2 regions of the Lysinibacillus sp. FSL M8-0134 genome follow, and region 2 is predicted to be linked to the other one. Evidence: a T-box and tRNA genes for the amino acid it is inferred to sense, from the RefSeq annotation. Region 2 holds a T-box; the other holds one or more tRNA genes.
The links. The T-box of region 2 lies ahead of metG (methionine--tRNA ligase). A T-box ahead of a tRNA ligase gene usually reads a tRNA of that ligase, here a tRNA-Met.
Positions count from the first base shown of each region.

Region 1: it has a tRNA-Met gene. The T-box ahead of metG (methionine--tRNA ligase) is inferred to sense a tRNA for this amino acid. The anticodon was not compared.

Region 1 covers NZ_JBBPAJ010000001.1:3,376,511-3,379,753, reverse strand. Annotated here, with positions in the region: gene MKY49_RS17205 (cysteine desulfurase family protein) at 1-349, shown strand, start outside; rRNA gene rrf (5S ribosomal RNA) at 612-727, shown strand; tRNA gene MKY49_RS17195 (tRNA-Val) at 738-813, shown strand; tRNA gene MKY49_RS17190 (tRNA-Thr) at 817-892, shown strand; tRNA gene MKY49_RS17185 (tRNA-Lys) at 900-975, shown strand; tRNA gene MKY49_RS17180 (tRNA-Leu) at 993-1,077, shown strand; tRNA gene MKY49_RS17175 (tRNA-Gly) at 1,114-1,188, shown strand; tRNA gene MKY49_RS17170 (tRNA-Leu) at 1,194-1,282, shown strand; tRNA gene MKY49_RS17165 (tRNA-Arg) at 1,291-1,367, shown strand; tRNA gene MKY49_RS17160 (tRNA-Pro) at 1,378-1,454, shown strand; tRNA gene MKY49_RS17155 (tRNA-Ala) at 1,469-1,544, shown strand; tRNA gene MKY49_RS17150 (tRNA-Met) at 1,571-1,644, shown strand; tRNA gene MKY49_RS17145 (tRNA-Ile) at 1,652-1,728, shown strand; tRNA gene MKY49_RS17140 (tRNA-Ser) at 1,744-1,836, shown strand; tRNA gene MKY49_RS17135 (tRNA-Met) at 1,890-1,964, shown strand; tRNA gene MKY49_RS17130 (tRNA-Asp) at 1,968-2,043, shown strand; tRNA gene MKY49_RS17125 (tRNA-Phe) at 2,102-2,177, shown strand; tRNA gene MKY49_RS17120 (tRNA-Gly) at 2,183-2,256, shown strand; tRNA gene MKY49_RS17115 (tRNA-Ile) at 2,258-2,334, shown strand; tRNA gene MKY49_RS17110 (tRNA-Asn) at 2,339-2,415, shown strand; tRNA gene MKY49_RS17105 (tRNA-Ser) at 2,426-2,516, shown strand; tRNA gene MKY49_RS17100 (tRNA-Glu) at 2,519-2,590, shown strand; gene MKY49_RS17095 (ABC transporter ATP-binding protein) at 2,723-3,243, opposite strand, start outside.
Region 2 covers NZ_JBBPAJ010000002.1:221,433-224,675, forward strand. Annotated here, with positions in the region: gene MKY49_RS20905 (2-isopropylmalate synthase) at 1-50, shown strand, start outside; gene metG (methionine--tRNA ligase) at 100-1,734, opposite strand; T-box leader at 1,791-2,053, opposite strand; gene MKY49_RS20915 (HAD hydrolase-like protein) at 2,155-2,802, opposite strand; gene fosM (FosM family fosfomycin resistance protein) at 2,818-3,243, opposite strand.

The DNA.
Region 1 (3,243 bases), on a different contig from region 2:
TGAATTAAAACATTATGTGATGTTAAGAGGAGTTTTAAAAAGTAAACTGCCTGAATCATGCAAGCTAATAGAATGTAAGCAGCAATTACCTAATATTTGTGGTGTAATGATGGATAGATTAGAGGGCCAATATGTTCTTTTAAAGCTGAACGAGTCGGGAATCTGTATCTCTACAGGTAGCGCATGTGATATTCATAGTGAATCTGGAACGAAGGCTATTTTATCGATGGGTTTTTCTTTGGAAGCAGCACGTCAATTTTTTAGAATCTCTTTTGGCCCTTCGACAACAATTGAAGAAATTACAAGATTAACAATAGAGCTTTCAACCATTTCATTAGATAACAAGTGAGGGAAATCATAAGGCCTTCACTTGTTTTATTATAGATTTTAGGCTATAAAACATATCAAGAAAAATAATTGTTTTCTTTTGAAACAACAATTGATATAATATTTTGCAGGGCAATATTTTCTCTTACTTAACAAAAATATCTTTAAAAAGTAATAATTTCTTTTTTTTATAAAAAAGTATTGCACAATGTTAAAAAACGTTATACAATAATTCTTGTCTTGAAGGACAGGTAAACAACTTCAAAACAAGATACATAAAATAGTCTAGTGATGATGGCAAAGAGGTCACACCCGTTCCCATACCGAACACGGAAGTTAAGCTCTTTAGCGCCGATGGTAGTTGGGGGCTTCCCCCTGTGAGAGTAGGACGTCGCTAGGCATAATACCCAGGAGGATTAGCTCAGCTGGGAGAGCACCTGCCTTACAAGCAGGGGGTCGGCGGTTCGAGCCCGTCATCCTCCACCATATGCCGGTTTAGCTCAGCAGGTAGAGCAACTGACTTGTAATCAGTAGGTCGTGGGTTCGATTCCTATAGCCGGCACCATTTTTTCGAGCCATTAGCTCAGTTGGTAGAGCATCTGACTTTTAATCAGAGGGTCGAAGGTTCGAGTCCTTCATGGCTCACCATTTTGAAATAATAATAAGCGGGTGTGGCGGAATTGGCAGACGCACTAGACTTAGGATCTAGCGCCGCAAGGCGTGGGGGTTCGACTCCCTTCACCCGCACCATTATTTTCATTGCCAGATAAAAAAACTTATGCACATGCGGAAGTAGTTCAGTGGTAGAACACCACCTTGCCAAGGTGGGGGTCGCGAGTTCGAACCTCGTCTTCCGCTCCAAATGTGCCGGGGTGGCGGAACTGGCAGACGCACAGGACTTAAAATCCTGCGGTAGGTGACTACCGTACCGGTTCGATTCCGGTCCTCGGCACCATTTATTATGCGCCCGTAGCTCAATTGGATAGAGCGTCTGACTACGGATCAGAAGGTTATGGGTTCGACTCCTGTCGGGCGCGCCAAAAGAACGAACGGGAAGTAGCTCAGCTTGGTAGAGCACTTGGTTTGGGACCAAGGGGTCGCAGGTTCGAATCCTGTCTTCCCGACCATTTCCTAAAATTATGGGGCCTTAGCTCAGCTGGGAGAGCGCCTGCCTTGCACGCAGGAGGTCAGCGGTTCGATCCCGCTAGGCTCCACCATAGTAAATAACCAGTATAAAGATCCTGGCGGCGTAGCTCAGCTGGCTAGAGCGTACGGTTCATACCCGTAAGGTCGGGGGTTCGATCCCCTCTGCCGCCATCTTAAAGGACCTTTAGCTCAGTTGGTTAGAGCAGACGGCTCATAACCGTCCGGTCGCAGGTTCGAGTCCTGCAAGGTCCACCATTTATATAGTGTAACGGAGGTATACCCAAGTCTGGCTGAAGGGATCGGTCTTGAAAACCGACAGGCGGGTAACACCGCGCGGGGGTTCGAATCCCTCTACCTCCTCCAGTTTTAAATTTTTATAAATGGTGCTTTAAAAACTCGAAACAGAATATCATTATCGCGGGGTGGAGCAGTGGTAGCTCGTCGGGCTCATAACCCGAAGGTCGTTGGTTCAAATCCGGCCCCCGCAACCAAAAGGTCCCGTGGTGTAGCGGTTAACATGCCTGCCTGTCACGCAGGAGATCGCCGGTTCGATCCCGGTCGGGACCGCCATTATTATAATGAAAAACATGAGAAGCAAAAGAGTGAGCAAGCTTAGCATGGACGAAATGGGTCAGTAGCTCAGTTGGTAGAGCATTAGATTGAAGCTCTAAGTGTCGGCGGTTCGATTCCGTCCTGACCCACCATTTATGCGGGTGTAGTTTAATGGTAAAACCTCAGCCTTCCAAGCTGATGTCGTGGGTTCGATTCCCATCACCCGCTCCAAGGGCCTATAGCTCAGCTGGTTAGAGCGCACGCCTGATAAGCGTGAGGTCGATGGTTCGAGTCCATTTAGGCCCACCATTATTCCGAAGTAGCTCAGTTGGTAGTAGCACCTGACTGTTAATCAGGTTGTCGCAGGTTCGAGTCCTGCCTTCGGAGCCATTTTTTATTTGGGGAAGTACTCAAGAGGCTGAAGAGGCGCCCCTGCTAAGGGTGTAGGTCGGGTAACCGGCGCGAGGGTTCAAATCCCTCCTTCTCCGCCATTGGCCCGTTGGTCAAGTGGTTAAGACACCGCCCTTTCACGGCGGTAACACGGGTTCGAATCCCGTACGGGTCATACTAAGTGCAGTAGATGAATTTCATCTACTGCACTTTTTAATTTTAGTCATAGATTTATAATATAGCTACCATAAATTAAAGCCTACACAGGATAGTTTAATCTGTGTAGGCTTTTAATTTTACTAAGAAGCTATGAAATTCTACGTCCTTTTCCATATGGAATGCATAGAGGTGTACCAAATATTGGATCTGTCGTCATTTGGCAATCAAGGTCAAACACATGACTAACTAAATCAGTTGTCATAATTTCTTCTGGTTTACCTTGACGATAGACACCACGATCACGGACAGTAATAATATGATCGGCATAGCGACATGCGAGATTAATATCATGTAATACCATAATAATCGTTCGCTTTTGCTGTTGGTTTAACTCGTACAATAAATCTAAAACTTCTATCTGATGAGTTAAATCTAAGTATGTCGTAGGCTCGTCCAAAAGAATAATATCCGTATCTTGAGCAAGCGTCATAGCAATCCAAGCACGTTGACGTTGTCCTCCTGATAGCTCATCCACTGGTCTATCTTGTAAATGTTCTGTGCCTGTTGCTCTTAAGGCATTTAATACGATTTCTTCATCCTTTTCCGTCCACTGTTGACGCCAGCTTTGGTAAGGATAGCGACCTTGCTTCACAAGCTGTAGGACAGTTA
Region 2 (3,243 bases):
ATGCCATCAATAGCATTGTCGTGGCAAAATTAACACCTGTGATGAATTAAATAATAGAAGAGAGCAGTATGGCTTTAAGAGTCATACTGCTTTTTGATGCTAGAGACTGTCCCTCACTAATTTTTGATACTCCTCATCAATTCGCTCTACATCTAGACGTTCAAACAATGGCGTCACATCTTGAATGATTGCAGGCAGTTCCACTTGTTCATGCCACATCATATCATTGATGCCTAACATGTTTCTTATTTTCTCAGCTGAAAACGGTAGAAACGGATGTAGTAGCTGGCCTAGATTAGCAATAATATAGACGCAGGTTGCTAATGTATGATTGCCAGCCTTCACATTTTCTTTTACCTGTAGCCATGGCTGTTGTTCGTCAAAATAGCGATTAGCCCCTCGAATATACTCAAAAATAGTCTCTAACGCCTGTTTGAAATGACCAGCCTCTATAAGAGTACCAGCTTCATTAAATAGCTGAATCGTTTGTTTACGAATGTCGCTATCCACTTCCGCTTGTGGCACCTGACAAGAGAATGATTTCTCAATAAACTTCAATGTACGGTTCACAAAATTACCATAGGCTCCTAGTAGTTCACCGTTATGGCTATAAATAAATTCGCGCCATGAAAAATCAGTATCACGGTTTTCTGGCGCATTTATTGTTAAAAAGTAACGAATAGAATCTGCATCATAGCGACTTAGAATATAAGGTACCCACACAGCCCAATTTTGACTAGTAGATAATTTGCGTTTTTCTAATGTTAAATATTCATTCGATACGATATGTGTTGGTAAAGCCTTAGCTCCGATTCCCATTAAAATTGCAGGCCAAATAACCGTATGGAAAGGAATATTATCTTTACCATGGACATAATACGAAATGGTTTCTTCATTCCATAAGTCTTCTATTGCTATTTGATGCTCTTTTGCCCATTCTAGACTGGCTGTTAAATACCCTGCAACTGCTTCAATCCAAACATATATCTTTTTCCCCTCAAAGCCAGGCACTGGAACATCTATACCATTTGGTAAATCTCTTGTTACCGCTCGGTCAGGGACTCCCTCTGCCAAATAGCGCTCCGTCAATCCTATAGCATTATCCCGCCAACGCTTTTCTGCCTTTGCTTCCGCTAAATAAGACTCGAGCCTTCCTTGAAATTGACTAAAGGTAAAATAAAAATGTTCTGTCTCTCTAATCACTGGCTCATTCCCACAAATTTTGCAGCGCTTATCAATTAAATCTAGCGGATCTAAAATTTCTGAGCAGTTATCACACTGGTCACCTCTTGCCTTCGCACCACAATTCGGGCATATCCCTTCGACAAAACGATCCGGTAAAAATTGCTTATCTGTCTCACAGTAAGCCTGTTCAATTTTTTTCTTGTATAAGAAATTGTTAGCAAGCAGCTGTAAAAATAAAGCCTTAACCGATTCATGATGATGCTCTGCGTCCGTTCTTGTGTATAAATCATAAGTAAATCCTAAGTCATTGAAACATCTTGTAAATTCATCATGATAATGATTGGCAATAGCCTCTGTTGTAGTATTTTCTTGTGCTGCACGAATTGAAATAGGCGTGCCATTACAATCACTGCCCGATACATATAACACCTGCTCGCCTTTTTGTCGGTAATATCTAGCCAAAATATCACCTGGTAATAATGCGGCAACATGACCTAAATGCAAAGAGCCATTTGCATACGGCCAAGCTCCTCCAATAACAATTGTCATTCTAAATTGCTCCCCTCACATAAAAAATGGTAAAAAAAATCGCCCTAATCAAATCTGATTAGGACGAGTATACCCGTGTTACCACCTATATTTACAAATAGCTCACACTATTTGCCTCTATCAGTACGTCTCATTCAATAAATAAAAGATACTGCCGCTGTTGTAACGAGTGCCCATCTCGTCGTAATCTACTTGCTAAAAAGCTTTCGGTACGAAGCTCAAAGGTCATTTTCAAAAGGGGTCATTTACCTCATTTCCACCAACAGAGGCTCTCTACAAAATGCTAGTCCAATTTACTTTTCCTTTTCAATGCTTTTCTTATAGGATTGGCACTATTTTACTCTTTCTTGTGCGAGATTGCAATGATTGTCGTTATAGCAGCCCTTCACCAAAAGTTGAGGGAGGAATGTTTGTAGGTAATTAATCTAGCGTTATGTTTAATAATGCTGTTAAATCCTCTATGACAATATCGGCCTTCGCTAATTCGTTATCTTGCGCAAAGTCAAAACGAACGCCTATCGACAGTAGCTGATTGTCATGTGCAGCCTGAATATCAGAAGATCGATCTCCTACTACTGCTCCGTCCTGTACTCCATTTTCAATTATTACCTTTTTGACCAATTCGGATTTATGACCACTTGCAATAGATTGAATGCTATATATTCCCTTTATAAAGCGTCCTAATTGATATGTTTCAACAATTGCCTGTAAATAGTCAACCTGCCCATTACTCGCTATGTATAACGGATAATTCTCTGACAATGCTGCAAGGGCTTGTTCAGCATGTGGATACAATGCCCCTTTACGATTACGTATTTGCTCAATCAACTTTACATGAAATAAGACATTACTCTCTTCACGTATTTCTACCGAATGCATAGGACATAATGTTTCCCAGACAACAGGTAATGGTACACCCATAATTTCTCGGTACTTTTCTATCGGCGTTTCTCCCTGCCATAAGCCCTTTGAACGTAGTACATCAAATGTTGCATCAAGTGCAGGCTCTAAAATGAGATTGGTTTGAAATAATGTACCGTCCATATCAAAAATAAACGCTTTATTCATTGAATCACTCCTTGATTAATGATCAAAAAACTCCATATGCAGCTTTTCCTTCTTATAATAACTCAAACGGTCTTGCAAAGTTCCCGTATGAAATTCAAATTTATGGCCATCAGGGTCCGTAAAGTAAATCGATTTTTTATCCTTTTCGTCTCTTTCTCTACCTGCTAAAATATTAACCTTTAATTGCACTAATCTATCATACATTTGATCAAAGTCATCCTCAGAGATCGTAAAGGCAATATGTGTGTAGGAATGCTGGATATCATTGCGCGGTATATCCTTTTCTACATTAAGGGCAAGCCACAGCCCATTTACATCAAAATAGGCTGTAGTCTTCCCCTTTACTAATAGCTTAGCATCGAAAACATTTTCATAAAAAGCGATGGATTCCTCTAAATTAGAAACCGAAAATAGTAAATGATTGATATGTTGAACTGTCAT